One region of the Pseudomonas sp. CFBP 8772 genome, then DNA from elsewhere that is predicted to be linked to it. Evidence: riboswitches for the same ligand, from Rfam matches in the RefSeq annotation. Region 1 holds a riboswitch; the other holds the start of a gene.
What was found. A riboswitch is a leader RNA that binds a small molecule or an ion and turns the genes downstream of it on or off. The one in region 1 is predicted to bind cobalamin.
Positions count from the first base shown of each region.

Region 2: it holds a riboswitch for cobalamin, as region 1 does, so the genes downstream of both, IFT99_RS09760 (ABC transporter substrate-binding protein) here and IFT99_RS24290 (CbtB domain-containing protein) in region 1, are expected to answer to the same signal.

Region 1 covers NZ_JACYUI010000017.1:28,277-35,761, reverse strand. Annotated here, with positions in the region: gene IFT99_RS24315 (acyltransferase family protein) at 1-81, shown strand, start outside; gene nfuA (Fe-S biogenesis protein NfuA) at 187-780, shown strand; gene cobM (precorrin-4 C(11)-methyltransferase) at 860-1,606, opposite strand; gene IFT99_RS24300 (cobalamin biosynthesis protein) at 2,125-2,559, opposite strand; gene IFT99_RS24295 (CbtA family protein) at 2,562-3,281, opposite strand; gene IFT99_RS24290 (CbtB domain-containing protein) at 3,293-3,502, opposite strand; cobalamin riboswitch at 3,600-3,832, opposite strand; cobalamin riboswitch at 3,958-4,182, shown strand; gene cobW (cobalamin biosynthesis protein CobW) at 4,310-5,383, shown strand; gene cobN (cobaltochelatase subunit CobN) at 5,386-7,485, shown strand, end outside.
Region 2 covers NZ_JACYUI010000003.1:657,403-664,887, forward strand. Annotated here, with positions in the region: gene IFT99_RS09735 (MFS transporter) at 1-916, shown strand, start outside; gene IFT99_RS09740 (endonuclease/exonuclease/phosphatase family protein) at 1,074-1,823, shown strand; gene IFT99_RS09745 (hypothetical protein) at 1,836-2,000, opposite strand; gene IFT99_RS09750 (aldo/keto reductase) at 2,227-3,222, shown strand; gene IFT99_RS09755 (aspartate/glutamate racemase family protein) at 3,283-4,005, shown strand; cobalamin riboswitch at 4,226-4,419, shown strand; gene IFT99_RS09760 (ABC transporter substrate-binding protein) at 4,564-5,565, shown strand; gene IFT99_RS09765 (FecCD family ABC transporter permease) at 5,577-6,608, shown strand; gene IFT99_RS09770 (ABC transporter ATP-binding protein) at 6,605-7,411, shown strand.

The DNA.
Region 1 (7,485 bases):
TGGATCGAGAAGGGCTTGTACCGCCGCATGAAAGGCTGGCTGGACCAGAGACGGGCAAGCAAGGAGGCGGCGCTGTCCTGACAGACACTGGGTAGCGGTCGGGTCACTTACCCGACTAAAACACTAGGGCTTTGTCAGGCGCAGTTGATTGGCGTAAACTGCGCCCCACGTCTGCGAGGAATTTTCATGACCGCTATTACGATTACCGATGCCGCCCACGATTACCTGGCCGATCTGCTGGAAAAGCAGAACACGCCCGGCATCGGCATCCGCGTGTTTATTACCCAGCCTGGCACCCAATACGCTGAAACCTGCATTGCCTACTGCAAGCCAGGCGAAGAAAAACCCGAAGACACGGCCATCGGCCTGAAAAGCTTCACCGCCTGGATCGACGCGTTCAGCGAAGCGTTTCTGGACGACGCCGTTGTCGATTACGCCACCGATCGCATGGGCGGCCAGCTGACCATCAAGGCGCCTAACGCCAAAGTGCCGATGGTCAACGCCGACAGCCCGATCAACGAACGCATCAATTACTACCTGCAAACCGAGATCAACCCGGGTCTCGCCAGTCATGGTGGGCAGGTCACCTTGATCGAGGTTGTTGAAGAGGAGGAGGCGAACGTCGCCATTCTTCAGTTCGGCGGTGGTTGCCAGGGTTGTGGTCAGGCGGACGTGACGCTGAAGGAAGGCATCGAGCGCACGCTGCTGGAGCGCATCCCCGAGCTGACCGGTGTGCGTGACGTGACCGACCACACCCAGAAAGAAAACGCGTATTACTGAGAAGTGATTGTGTTGCAGGCAAGGCCCCGACGCGTTCGGGGCTTTTTTATGGGCGCTCGGTAAGCGTGACGGGCGCAGGCTAAGGCCTGAACACATGGGCGTGGCCGGCGCGATACAGCGAGGATTCGCTGAACACGTCGTTGCCCAGCACTCTGCCTACCAGAATCAGCGCGGTGCGGCGGAATCCCTTGATCCGCACCTTTTCCTCGATGTTCGCCAGTGTGCCAGTGACCCAGTCCTGGTCCGGCCAACTGGCGCGATGCACCACGGCAATGGGGCAGTCCGCGCCATAGTGCGGTGTCAGCTCGGCGACGATCTTGCCCAGGTTATTGACCCCCAGATGAATCGCCATGGTCGCTTGATGCCGCGCCAGATCGCCGAGACTTTCGCCTTCGGGCATGTCGGTTTTGTCGGCGTAGCGGGTCAGGATCACGCTCTGGGAAATGTCCGGCAGCGTCAGCTCGGTGCCCAACAGCGCGGCGCACGCAGCGGTGGCGGTGACGCCGGGGATGATTTCGAAGGGGATCTGCAGCGCGCGCAGGCAACGGATTTGCTCGCCGATCGCGCCATAGAGACTCGGATCGCCGGAATGAACCCGCGCTACGTCATGGCCTTGTGCATGAGCGGATTTCATCAGCTCGATGATCTGCTCCAGGTGCAGTGAAGCGCTGTTGGTCACCTGAATCGCCTGATGCCCCTCCAGCACCGCCTCAGGCACCAGCGAGCCGGCGTAGATAATAACCGGGCAGGAGCGGATCAGCCGCTGGCCTTTGACAGTGATCAGGTCTGGATCGCCGGGGCCGGCGCCGATGAAAAAAACGGTCATGGGGTGTCCTGATTGGAATTCATTTGAACGATGGTTCGCCGGATGCTTGTCGCTGAATGCACGCGGCCTACTTCTGTAGGACCGGCTTTAGCCGGTAAGGGGCCTGCATGTACACCCTCATATTTGCAGCGTGACGCTTGACGCTTTCCCGGCTGAAGCCGGTCCTACGAGGGTCCGCGGTGTGTCCGTGGGACCGGCTTTAGCCGGGAAGGGGCCTGCATGTACACCCTCATATTTGCAGTGTGACGCTTGACGCTTTCCCGGCTGAAGCCGGTCCTACGAGGGTACGCGGTGTGTCCGTGGGACCGGCTTTAGCCGGGAAGGGGCCTGCATGTACACCCTCATATTTGCAGTGTGACGCTTGACGCTTTCCCGGCTGAAGCCGGTCCTACGAGGGTACGCGGTGTGTCCGTGGGACCGGCTTCAGCCGGAAAGGGGCCTGCATGTACACCCTCATATTTGCAGTGTGACGCTTGACGCTTTCTCGGCTGAAGCCGGTCCTACAATTTGAGCCGGTCCTAAGAGGTTGCGCTCGCCCTGCCGGTTGCGGTTGCCAATGCAAATGTCGCGTGGGGGCTTTTTCGGCGGGGGATGACCAATGTCGCTGGCGAGCCGGTCAACCGCGTCACCATGGCCAACGCGGCGCTTTCCGCCACGCCGTAGCAGCCCGTGCGTTCAAAAGCGATCTCGGATCGATGGCTGAGCTGATCCTCGTAAGCCGCCAGGTCACCTGCGCTGAAGAACCCGACCGTCAGGCCCAGCCCATGACCCAGTTCCAGCAACCCCGCTTCATCGGCTTTGCCATCAATCGACGCCAGGGCAGCAATGTCCGCCGGGGCCAGCTGACACTCCCGCAAACCATCCTCTATCAGTTGCCGAAGCTCCAGCGCCGAGCATCCGCGCTGGCAGCCCAGGCCGACCACCCACAGCGGTCGGTCGCACGAGTCATTCACGGTCAAAGCGCGGGGTTCAAACCCGTGTGCGCCGCAGGCGTTTCACTGCGACGAAACAGCCAGGCGCTGATCCAGCCCAGGGCGATCCAGAACGCGGCATTGGTCAGCAGCGACGCAATCTTGAACTGCGCTTCAAGGGCTTCCGGCGCCAGTGCCGAATGGACCGCCGGTTGCGGCGCGCCGACCATGTGCGGCACCACCAGAATCACCGCGCCCATGACCTTCAGCAGCCAGTGTCTGGCAAATACCATCAGCGCCAGGCCCGCAGCCGTGGACGCAGCGGTGCCGACCCACCAGATCTGTCGTTGGGTCAGGTCCGCCGCGACGGTGCCGGGCAGCTCGGGCGGCAGACCGAGGGTCGGCGCCAGCACAAACACCGCATAACCGGCCAATCCCCACAGCACCCCTTCGCGCGTACTTGCCGGCGTGCGCAGGGTGTACAGCGCCGCCAGCATCAAGGCGAAACCGACCGCGACCACCAGATTGCCGCCGGTGGTGGACAGCACGCGCTGCCAGCCATCTTCCGGCTCCCAGGCTTCTTCGTTATGGACATGAGCCGCCATGGCGTCGTCGGCGTGCTCATGCATCTCGACGGCGGGCGCCTTCTCGTAGGTCTCCGCCTGCAGAATAAGCGGCGCCACCGAGAAGCTCTGCAGCAACGTCAACAACAGGGCGGCCAGCAGTCCGGTGAACCCGGCCGTTTGCGCGATTCGCTTGAACATGGCGGCGGGTCTCAATGGCAAGGGAAGGCGGAGCTGTGACGGGTGTCGTGTGCCGCGTTATGCACCGCATCGATGTGGGAGAAGCCGGCGAAGTACACCAGAAACACACCGAGAAACATCGCGCTGACGGCGGCGACAAGGCGCTGGCTTTGCGTGCTCGCAACGGCCGTCGTGGTGTGTGTGGTGGTGCCGGACGTCTGGCGGGGTGTGCTGGTGGACATGGCGCTTCCCTCTGATGTGGATTCAGCGGACGGAAAGGCGCGAAGACACCGCAGGCCAATTCCGGCAGTGCTCAACAGCGCCCGCCCACCGCGGGTTGTTATGTAACGTTGTCGGGCCGGTCTCCGGGCTCACGAGGGGCACATGTAACAGCCTTCACAGCCGTCGCGCCTTCAAGAATCGCCTTCCCATATCGCTGTGGACACAGTGGATCTGACTCTTCACTCGCTTACCGTTGCGGGGGCAGCACCGGACTGATGCACACCCGAAGGTCTGCACGCACCGGTTTCCCGTTTCACCCTGTGAAGGGCACCCGTAACAAGGTGTGTAGGAGACCACGGGCTGTTTGGCGCGTCAATCGACCCGTCAGTCGGCAAGTCAATCGATGCAGTGATCGGTGCGTCAATTGGCGCGGCAATCATTGCAACGGCGCGATTGACCGGCCTGCGGTCACTGCGTAGCCTTGCGCACTTGAGGTTCGCTGGCCGCTTTTATGAAAGCCACCGGCGCTAAGAAGGGAATGCGGTTTCACGCCGCAGCTGCCCCCGCAACTGTAAACGGACCGCTTCATTGCACAGCCACTGCGCGAGCGGGAAGGCGCAATGAATGCCAGTCGCCTGACGATGCCTGTCAGCGACCGGCCGCCGTGAGCCAGGAGACCTGCCTCGAATCGGACCGCCTGCGAGCGGCCGAGGAATTCCACTACAACCGGGCGGGGTGATCCGGTGGCGAATCGAACCGCGCGCCTGTTTCTGCCGGCCTGCGCTGTTTTCGTCCTCGTTGCCCCGCCGCATGCCTGAGGGCAACCGATGAAAACACTGGCCAAACTCCCCGTCACCATCGTCACCGGCTTTCTCGGCTCGGGCAAAACCACCTTGCTGCGGCACATGCTCGACAACGCCGAAGGCCGACGCATTGCCGTCATCGTCAATGAGTTCGGCGAGCTGGGCATCGACGGCGACATCCTCAAGCAATGCACCATCGGCTGCTCGGAAGAAGAAGCCGTCGGTCGCGTGTACGAACTGGCCAACGGCTGCCTGTGCTGCACCGTTCAAGAAGAGTTCTTCCCGGTGATGCAGGAACTGGTCGCCCGTCGCGGCGACCTCGATCACATCCTCATCGAAACCTCGGGCCTGGCCCTGCCGAAGCCGCTGGTGCAAGCCTTCCAGTGGCCGGAAATCCGCAACGCCTGCACCGTCGACGCCGTGATCACCGTGGTCGACAGCCCAGCCGTGGTCGCCGGCACCTTTGCTGCGTTCCCGGATCAGGTCGACGCCCAGCGCAAACTCGACCCGAACCTGGACCACGAATCGCCGTTGCATGAGCTGTTCGCCGACCAACTGGCAAGCGCCGACCTCGTCGTGCTGAACAAGGCCGACATGCTCGACGCGGACGCACTGGCCGCCGTCCGCGCTGAAGTCGCCGAAGAACTGCCGCCAGCGGTGAAGATCGTCGAAGCGAACCGGGGCCAGCTGCCGATCAGTGTGCTGCTGGGCCTGGGCGCTGAGTCCGAGCTGCACATCGATGGCCGCAAGACCCACCACGATCACCACGAAGGCGACGATCCGGATGATCACGACCACGACGCCTTCGACTCGATCTCCATCACGCTGCCCCAGGCCGATGAATCGCTGTTGCTCGACGCGCTGACCCAGGCCGTCGTCCAGCACGGCATCTTGCGGGTCAAAGGCTTCGCCGCCATTCCCGGCAAACCCATGCGCCTGCTGGTGCAAGGCGTCGGCACCCGGTTCGACAAGCATTTCGACCGCGCCTGGAAGTCAGACGAAACCCGCGAAACCCACTTGGTGCTGATCGGCCAGGAACTGGACGCGGGCGTTCTTGAAGCGCAATTGCGCGCTGCCGTTTCCGCGATCAAAGGCTAACCATGCACCTGCTGCGTACACAGCCCGGCGGCTTCGTTCCCGACGACAGCATCGCTGACCTGGGCCAGACGCCCGCCGAGCTGGTGATCCTGTGCAGCGCCGACTCAAACCTGGCGTTGCTGGCTGAAGTCGCGCAGCAACTGCCGGACGATTACCCGAGCCTGCGCCTGGCCAATCCGATGCAGGTGCAGAACCATGCCTCGGTGGATTTGTACGTCGACGAAGTGCTTCGCCACGCCAAAGTCATCCTGATTTCCCTGCACGGCGGCATCGGCTATTGGCGTTACGGCGTCGAGCGGCTGGTGGAACTGGCGGCCAAAGGCGTCAAGCTGATTCTGGTGCCCGGCTGTGATCGGCCGGACCCCGAGCTGAGCGGCCTGAGCACCGAATCCGCCGAAGACCGCGAGCGGCTCTGGCACTACCTGCGCCAGGGCGGCAAGCACAACGCTCTATCGCTGTTCAGCTTCATCGCCACGCGCTGGCTGGGCGGTGACTATCCCTGGGCCGAGCCGCAAACCCTGCCGCGCACCGTGATTTATCACCCGCAGAACCCCAACGCCGACCTGGCCCGCTGGCAGGCCGACTGGCGCGCGGATCAGCCGGTGGCTGCGGTGCTGTTCTATCGCTCCCACCTGCAAGCGGCGAACACCGGTTTCATTGATGTGTTCTGCGAGCGCTTGTCGGCCCAGGGCTTGAACCCGTTGCCGATTGCGGTCGCCAGCCTCAAGGAAGCCGGTTGCATGACCGCGCTGCAGGACTGGCTCGATGAGGTGGATTGCGAGGTCATTCTCAACACCACCGGCTTTGCTCAATCCAGTCCGGAAGCGCCGGACGTGCGGCCGTTTCGCCGGGATATCCCGGTCATTCAGGCCATTTGCGCCCAGGACAACGAACCGACCTGGCAGGCCAGCGCACAGGGCTTGGGCTCCCGGGATCTGGCCATGCACATCGCGTTGCCGGAACTGGACGGGCGCATCATCAGCCGGCCGATCAGCTTCAAGGACCTGGCCTGGCACAGCGAGCGCAGCCAGTCCGACGTGGTTTGCTACCGCGCCCAGCCGGGACGCATGGATTTCGTCGCCGAACTGGCCCGGCGCTGGGTGCTGCTGGCCCGTACGGCCAACACTGACAAGCGTGTGGCGCTGATTCTCGCCAACTACCCGACACGCGACGGGCGCATTGGCAATGGCGTCGGCCTCGACACGCCGGCCGCCGCGCTGAACATCCTCAACGCCATGCAGGCCGAGGGTTACCCGGTCGAGGGTCTGCCTGAATCGGGCACAGCGCTGATTCATGCCTTGCTCGGCGGCGTCACCAATGACCCGGACAGCCTCGATCAGCGGCCTTGCCACCAGAGCATGGCCATGGACGAGTACCTGGCCGCGTTTCAGGCATTGCCCGAGGCCAATCGCGATGCGGTCATCGCGCGATGGGGCGCTCCTGACACCGATCCCATGTGCCGCGACGGGCGGATGATGATTGCCGGCTTGCGTTTCGGCATGACCTTCGTCGGGATTCAACCGGCGCGGGGCTACAACGTGGACCACAGCGCGGTGTATCACGACCCCGACCTGGTGCCGCCCCACGGTTACCTGGCGTTCTACTTCTGGCTGCGCAAACGCTATGGCGCCCACGCCGTCATCCATGTCGGCAAGCACGGCAATCTGGAGTGGCTGCCGGGCAAAGGCGTCGGTCTGTCCGAGCACTGCTGGCCGGATGCGATCCTCGGCCCGATGCCAAATATCTACCCGTTCATCGTCAACGATCCGGGCGAGGGCGCCCAGGCCAAGCGCCGCACCCAGGCGGTGATCATCGATCACTTGATGCCGCCGCTGACCCGCGCCGAAACCTACGGTCCGTTGCGCGACCTTGAACTGCTGGCAGACGAATATTACGAAGCGCAACTGCTCGATCCGCGCCGTGCCCGTGAGCTGCAGAAAGATATTCTCAGGCTGGTGCGCGAGACCCATATCGACCGCGAACTGTCGATGGACGGGGATGCCAATAGCGACGAAGACGCCGCCGTGTGGCTGCCGCGTCTGGACACCTATCTGTGTGACCTGAAGGAATCGCAGATCCGCGATGGGCTGCACGTGTTTGGC
Region 2 (7,485 bases), on a different contig from region 1:
CGGCGTGCTGACCCTGGCGGCGATCCTCCTGGAGCGTTTCGCAGACGTCAGCCTGACAATCCTGATCATCGCCCGCCTGTTTCTCGGCGCGTCCCAGGGCTTGATCGGCGTGGGCACCATCAGCTGGTGCATCGGCCAGGTCGGTTCGGAGCACACCGCCCGCTCGATTTCCTGGAATGGCATTGCGTCATACGGCGCCATCGCCATTGGCGCTCCCCTTGGCGTGGTGATGGTCGGAGCGCTGGGCTTTGCCAGCCTGGGGTTGGTGCTGTTCGTCCTGGCGGCCGGGGCGTTGCTGTTGATCCGCAACAAAACGGCGATCCCGGTGGTGCGCGGCGAGCGCCTGCCGTTCTTCTCGGTGTTCGGCCGGGTGGCGCCGTTTGGCCTGAGCCTGACCCTGTCCTCCATCGGCTACGGCACGCTGACGACGTTCATCACGTTGTTTTACGTGGCCCGTGGCTGGGAAGGCGCGGCCTGGTGCCTGACGGTGTTCGGCATCTGTTTCATCGTCGCGCGTTTGCTGTTCATCAACGCGATCAACCGCTTTGGCGGCTTTCGCTCGGCGATCGTCTGCATCACCGTGGAAACCCTGGGTCTGTTGCTGCTCTGGCTGGCACCCGACACCACCTTCGCCCTGATCGGCGCAGGGCTGACCGGTTTTGGTCTGTCGCTGGTCTATCCCGCGCTGGGCGTCGAAGCCATCAAGCAGGTGCCCAACAGCAGTCGCGGTGCCGGGCTCAGCGCTTACGCGGTGTTCTTCGACCTGGCGCTGGCCATTGCCGGACCGCTGATGGGTGCCGTGGCGCTGGGCATGGGCTATGGCTGGATTTTCTTCTTTGCGGCGTTGTTGTCGGTGGCGGCATTGACACTGGCAGTGGTGCTGTCACGCAGGGCGCCGATCGATACGCGGGTGTAGAGGACGCGCGGTACGGCTTCCCGGCTAGAGCCGGTCCCACCTAAAAGCTGAACTGCCGCCTCGCGTCCCGGTCGGAATAGCACATCCCCCGAACAGGAGTGAGGGCGTGACCCACGACCCCTCTGGCTCGAACGCTACCCCTCCGGACCCGGCCACGTTGCGCGAAGTCCACAAACTGCGCGTGCTGACCGTGAACACCCACAAGGGCTTCACCGCACTGAACCGGCGTTTCATCCTGCCGGAATTGCGTGAAGCCGTGCGCAGCACCGGTGCCGATCTGGTGTTTCTCCAGGAAGTCCTCGGCGGGCATGACCGCCATGCCGCCAAGTACGAAGACTGGCCCGACACGCCGCACTACGAATTTCTCGCCGACAGCATGTGGACGGACTTCGCCTATGGCCGCAACGCGGTTTACCCCGACGGTCATCACGGCAACGCGCTGCTGTCCAAATACCCGATCCTGCATTACCGCAATCTGGACATTTCCATCACCGGGCCGGAGCGCCGCGGACTCTTGCATTGCGTGCTGCAGGTGCCGGGGCATGCGGAAGTCCATGCGATTTGTGTGCACCTCAGCCTGTTGGAGAGCCATCGGCAATTGCAGCTGAACCTGCTCTGCGACCTGCTTGACTCCCTGCCCGAGGACGCCCCGGTGGTCATCGCCGGCGATTTCAACGATTGGCAGCTGCAAGGCAACAAGCGTCTTCAGCGCTGCGGCTATTTACACGAAGCCTTCGAGCGCAGTCAGGGCCGGCTGGCGAAAACGTACCCCGCGCGCTTTCCGATGCTGCGCCTTGACCGTATCTATTTGCGCAACGCCACCAGCCATGATCCGAAAATCCTCGGCACGCGGCCGTGGACGCATTTGTCCGATCACCTGCCGCTGGCGGTCGAAGTGCATCTGTAATGAGCTACGCCGTCATTTATCCGGATCGATCAGGGGAACCGTGGCGTCACGATCAAACTGGGAGCCCGGGTCTTCGTTCCCCGGATCCATATCGGCATCGAGTTCCGTTTCCGGCTCATCGGGCTGATGCCCGGGGTGCGGTGCAAGCGGCGCAGCATCGGGGGAGTGAGATTGCATGGCAGTTTCCTCGTTTCGGTAGGTTTGCTGAAGACTCTATTCAATGCGTGGAGCTTAGCAGGCGCCTCAGGTGCAACAAGACCTGTCGACACTATCAAGAACACCTATGGCAATCAGCAGTCAGTAAACAAGCCTCGCCGCTTTCCTCGCGCGGTTCCTTATCGGGCGAAGACGGCGTCATGAGCCGCGCATCCAGACACGCCTCACCGCACAGGAAATAATCCCCATGAGTCTGCACGACAAGATCATCGGCCGCCTCGGCTTTGGCTCCGCGCCCTTGGGCAATATGTTTCGCACCATTGACGAAGACGAAGCGGCAGCCACCGTTCAATCCGCCTGGGACCAGGGCATCCGCTATTTCGACACCGCACCCATCTACGGCGCCGGCCTGTCCGAGCAGCGGGTGGGCAAGGCACTGGCGGGCATCCCCCGCGACCAGTACACCTTGAGCACCAAAGTCGGCCGGCTGATTTCCGATGAGATCGACACCGAAACGCGCAGTGGTCCTTTCGCCGAAGGCCTGAAAAACAAGATTGTCACCGACTACTCCGCCGACGCCACGTTGCGTTCCATTGAAGCGAGCCTGAAACGGCTGAACACCGACCGACTGGATATCGTGTTTGTCCACGACGTCGCCCAGGACGCCCATGGCGATGCCTGGATCGAGCATTTCAACATCGGCCGCACCGGCGCTTTCCGCGCCCTCACCCGCCTGCGCGAAGAAGGCGTGATCAAGGCCTGGGGCCTGGGCGTTAACCGCGTCGAGCCGTGCGAACTGACCCTGGACCTGGAAGAAGCCCAGCCCGACGGCTTCCTGCTCGCTGGCCGTTATTCCCTGCTCGACCATGACCAGCCGCTGCAACGGCTGTTCGACAAGGCCCGTCAGCACAACGCCGAGTTCGTCGTCGGCGGGCCTTACAGCTCCGGCGTGCTGGTGGGCGGCAAGCATTTCGAGTACCAGGAAGCGTCCCAGGCGATGCTCGACAAGGTCGCGCACATTCAGGAAATCGCTCGGCAGTATCAGGTCGACATCAAGTCCGCAGCGCTGCAGTTCGTTCTCGCCAACCCCCTGGTGGCGGCGGTGATTCCGGGCGCGAGCCGGCCGTCGCGGATCATCGAAGACGTTACTGCGCTCAACGCACAGGTGCCGGATGGTTTCTGGCAAGCCATGCGCGATCAGGGCTTCATTGCCCTGCAGGCGCCGGTCCCCGGCAAAGACTGATATCGTGGCCAATGACGCCGGGCCAGACGCCCGGCTTTGTTCCCTGCGCGAGATCTGTCCATGCGAATTCTGATCGTCAACGTCAACACCACCGCATCCATGACCGAGACCATCGCCGAGCAGGCCCGCAGCGTGGCCTCGCCCGGCACCGAGATCATTGGTCTGACCCCGCGCTTCGGCGCCGAGTCGGTGGAAGGCAATTTTGAAAGTTACCTGGCGGCCATCGCGGTGATGGACCGGGTCATGTCCTACGAAGGGCCTTATGACGCGGTGATTCAGGCCGGTTACGGCGAGCATGGCCGCGAAGGCTTGCAGGAGCTGCTCGACGTGCCGGTGGTGGACATCACCGAAGCGGCGGCCAGCCTGGCGATGCTGCTGGGGCATAAATACGCGGTGGTCACCACGCTGGACCGCACCGTGCCGCTGATCGAAGACCGCCTGAAGCTGGCCGGGGTGTACGAGCGCTGCGCCTCGGTGCGGGCCAGCGGCATGAGCGTGCTGGAGCTGGAGGAATCGCCGGAGCGTGCGGTCAAGGCCATCGTCGAGCAGGCCATCGAAGCGGTGAACCGGGACAAGGCCGAGGTGATCTGCCTGGGCTGTGGCGGCATGGCCGGGCTGGATCAACTCATCCGCGAACGCGCTGGCGTGCCCGTGGTGGATGGCGTGACCGCGGCGGTGGCACTGGCGGAATCGCTGGTGCGCCTGGGACTGAAGACCTCCAAAGTGCGGACCTACGCCACGCCACGGCCGAAGAAGATCGTCGGTTGGCCGTTTAAGCTCTAAGCCGGTGGTGTTGAGCTCACGCCGATGGCGCTGCAAACACATACCTTGTGGGAGCGAGCTTGCTCGCGAAGACGGCATTCCAGCCGCTGAAGATCAAGTGAATGTACCGCCTCTTCGTGAGCAAGCTCACTCCCACAGGTGTTGCGTCCGTCCAGTTACTGCGAGGTGCCAATACATCTCCGGCGCACCACCGCTGCATTCGCCTCCACCCGCCGAATCGTTTAGTATCCCCGCCGCCGGTTTCCACTCGGAATTAATAGGGAATCCCGGGCGCGTCATCGCGCTTAAACGGAACTGTCCCCGCAACTGTAGGCGCCGAGCCCTGCTTCCTGTTTGCCACTGGGTCACCCCGGGAAGGCCGAAGCATGGCAATGAAGCGCCAGTCAGGAGACCTGCCGGCCAGCATATTCATTCACCGGCGGGGTGTCCGGGGAAGGACTCCCGTTCGTGCGTCGTTTCGCGCACGCTGTGCGCGCCCCCACTTTCAGGGCGCCTGCCGGGATGGACTTTCCAGCGCCTGCTTCGCCAAGCAATCAGGCTTTCTGGAGATCGCTGTTCATGCCGCTGCGCCGCCTCGCCGCCCTGTTCGTCACGCTGACCTTGCCCACCGCCGCGCTCGCGGCGTCGACGGCCTACCCCTTGACCGTGGACAACTGTGGCCAAGCGCTGACGTTCAACCACGCGCCGCAGAAAACCGTGACCATCGGCCAGGCCGCCACCGAAATGCTCTATGCCCTTGGCCTGGGCCCGAAGGTCGTGGGCACGTCACTGTGGTTCAACCCCGTCCTGCCCCAGTACCAAGCCCTCAACGACGGCATCGAGCGCCTGGCCGACAATGCGCCGAGCTTCGAATCGGTGATCGGCAAACGCCCGGATTTCGTCCCGGTGCAGTTTGAGTGGATGGTCGGCCCACAGGGCGCGGTCGGCACCCGCGAGCAGTTTCGCGACTTGGGCATCCCCACCTATATCCTGCCGTCCGACTGCGAGGGCAAGAACAACCGGGTCGGCGCCGACGGCACGCGCCTCGAAGCCTTCCGCATCGAAACGCTGTACAAAAGCCTCGGTCAGCTGGCGCAGATCTTCGATGTGCAAGACCGTGGCGAGCCCCTGATCGCGGATTATCAGGGGCGGCTGGCCAAAGCTGTGGCGCAGGCAAAAGCCCATGCCAACCCACCCGTCTCGGCGGTGTTCTGGTTTTCCAGCCCTGACATCAACGTCGATCCGTACGTGGCCGGGCGCAAGGGCATTCCCAACTTCATGCTCGACACCCTCGGCATGCGCAACGTCATCGACTCCGATGAGGAATGGCCGACCGTGGGCTGGGAAACCATCGCAAAGGCCAACCCGACCGTGCTGGTCATCGCGCGCATGGACCGCCGCCGCTTCCCGGCTGACGATCACGAGAAGAAGCTGGCCTTCCTCCGCTCTGATCCGGTCACCCGCAATATGGATGCAGTGAAAAACAATCGCATCGTGATCATGGACGCCAGCGCCATGGAGTCCAGCGTGCGGCTGTTTGACGGTATCGAACAGCTGGCCGGGGCCACTCTCGCGCCATGACGTCTGTCGGCATGCTCCGGTCGAGCGTCGTCCGCATCTTCGGGCATGGCGCTTGGGCCATCGCATTACTGGCGTTGGCGGTGCTCGCGGGCGTGGCGATTGGCGAGACGTCGATCAGCCTGCCGGTGATCGTTCAGGTAATGGCGAACAAGCTGTGGGCCGCGGGTTTTCCTCTGGACCCGATCGATGAGGGCATTGTCTGGAATTACCGGCTGACCCGGGCCATCGTTGCCGCCACCTGCGGCGCAGGGCTGGCGGTGTCGGGCGTGGTTTTGCAATCGCTGCTGCGCAACCCCCTGGCCGACCCCTACTTGCTGGGCATTTCTGCCGGTGCTTCAACCGGCGCGGTCTTGGTGGCGATCATCGGCATCGGTGCCGGGACGATCTCCCTGTCCACCGGCGCCTTTGCCGGGGCGATTGCCGCCTTTGCGCTGGTCGCCCTGCTCGCCCGCTCCTCTCGGGGGCAGACCGCTGCGGGCCAGATCATCCTGGCGGGCATTGCCGGGTCCCAGCTGTTCAACGCCCTGACGTCCTTCCTGATCACCAAGTCGGCCAATGCCGAGCAGGCCCGCGGGATCATGTTCTGGCTGCTGGGCAATCTCAGCGGCGTGCGCTGGTCGTCGGTGGCGCTGTCGGTGCCGGTCGTGGTCCTCGGCTTGCTGGTGTGCCTGTGGCATCGGCGCGCGCTGGATGCGTTCACGTTTGGCAGCGATTCGGCCGCGTCCCTGGGCATTCCGGTGCGCCGGGTGCAGGCGGTGCTGATCCTCACCGCCGCACTGATGACGGCGGTGATGGTGTCGATTGTCGGCTCCATCGGCTTCGTCGGTCTGGTGATTCCCCATGCGGTGCGCCTGGTGGCGGGCGTGCGCCATGCCCGGTTGCTGCCCTTGAGCGCCCTGATCGGCGCGCTGTTCATGATTGCCGCCGATGTGCTGTCGCGCACGTTGATCAAGGGTCAGGTGTTGCCGATCGGGGTCATCACGGCGCTGGTGGGCGCGCCGGTGTTTGCCATGATTCTGGTCCGCGGGAATCGTCCTCGATGAACGCGCGTCAGGAGGTGTCCGGCGCCATGCTCGAAGGCAGCGACCTGAGTTACTCGGTCAAGGGCGCGCCACTGCTCAGCGGGGTAAGCCTGGCGATTCGGCCGGGGGAAAACCTGGGGGTCGTCGGGCCCAATGGCTCGGGGAAGTCGACGCTGCTGAAGTTGCTGGCGGGGATTCAAACGCCGTCCCAGGGCGACGTTCGCCTGGGTGGGCAGCGCTTGTCGGCGTTGAGCCGGCGAGACATTGCGCGGCAGGTGGCGGTGGTGGAGCAGCATGCGCAGACGGGTGATTCGATCAGTCTGTTGCAGGCGGTTGAGCTGGGCCGTACGCCGTGGCTGTCGGCGCTGGCGCCGTGGGGTGAGCTTGATGACCGGATTGTGGCGCAGGCGCTGGCGGATGTGAGTGTGCAGCATCTGGCGCATCGGGCGTGGCATACGTTGTCGGGCGGGGAGCAGCAGCGGGGGCATATTGCGCGGGCGCTGGCGCAGCGGCCGCAGGTGTTGCTGCTGGATGAGCCGACGAATCATTTGGATATTCAGCAGCAGTTGTCGATTTTGCGGTTGGTTCAGCAGTTGCCGGTGACGACGGTGGTGGCGTTGCATGATTTGAATCAGGCGTTGGGGTGTGATCGTCTGGCGGTGATGGACGGGGGGCGTTTGGTGGCGCTGGGTTCGCCGTTTGATGTGTTGTCGCCGGAGCTATTGAGTGACGTGTTTGGGGTGCGGGGGCATTGGTTGGTTGATCCGTTTGATGGGGCACACGTGTTGAGGCTGAGGGCGCCAGGATCAACGGCGTCGGCCTAACGGCCTCGTTTTCGCCTTCGGCGAGTTACTTGGAAAAGCACCCCAAGTAACCAAGGGTGCTTGCTCCTGGTTGG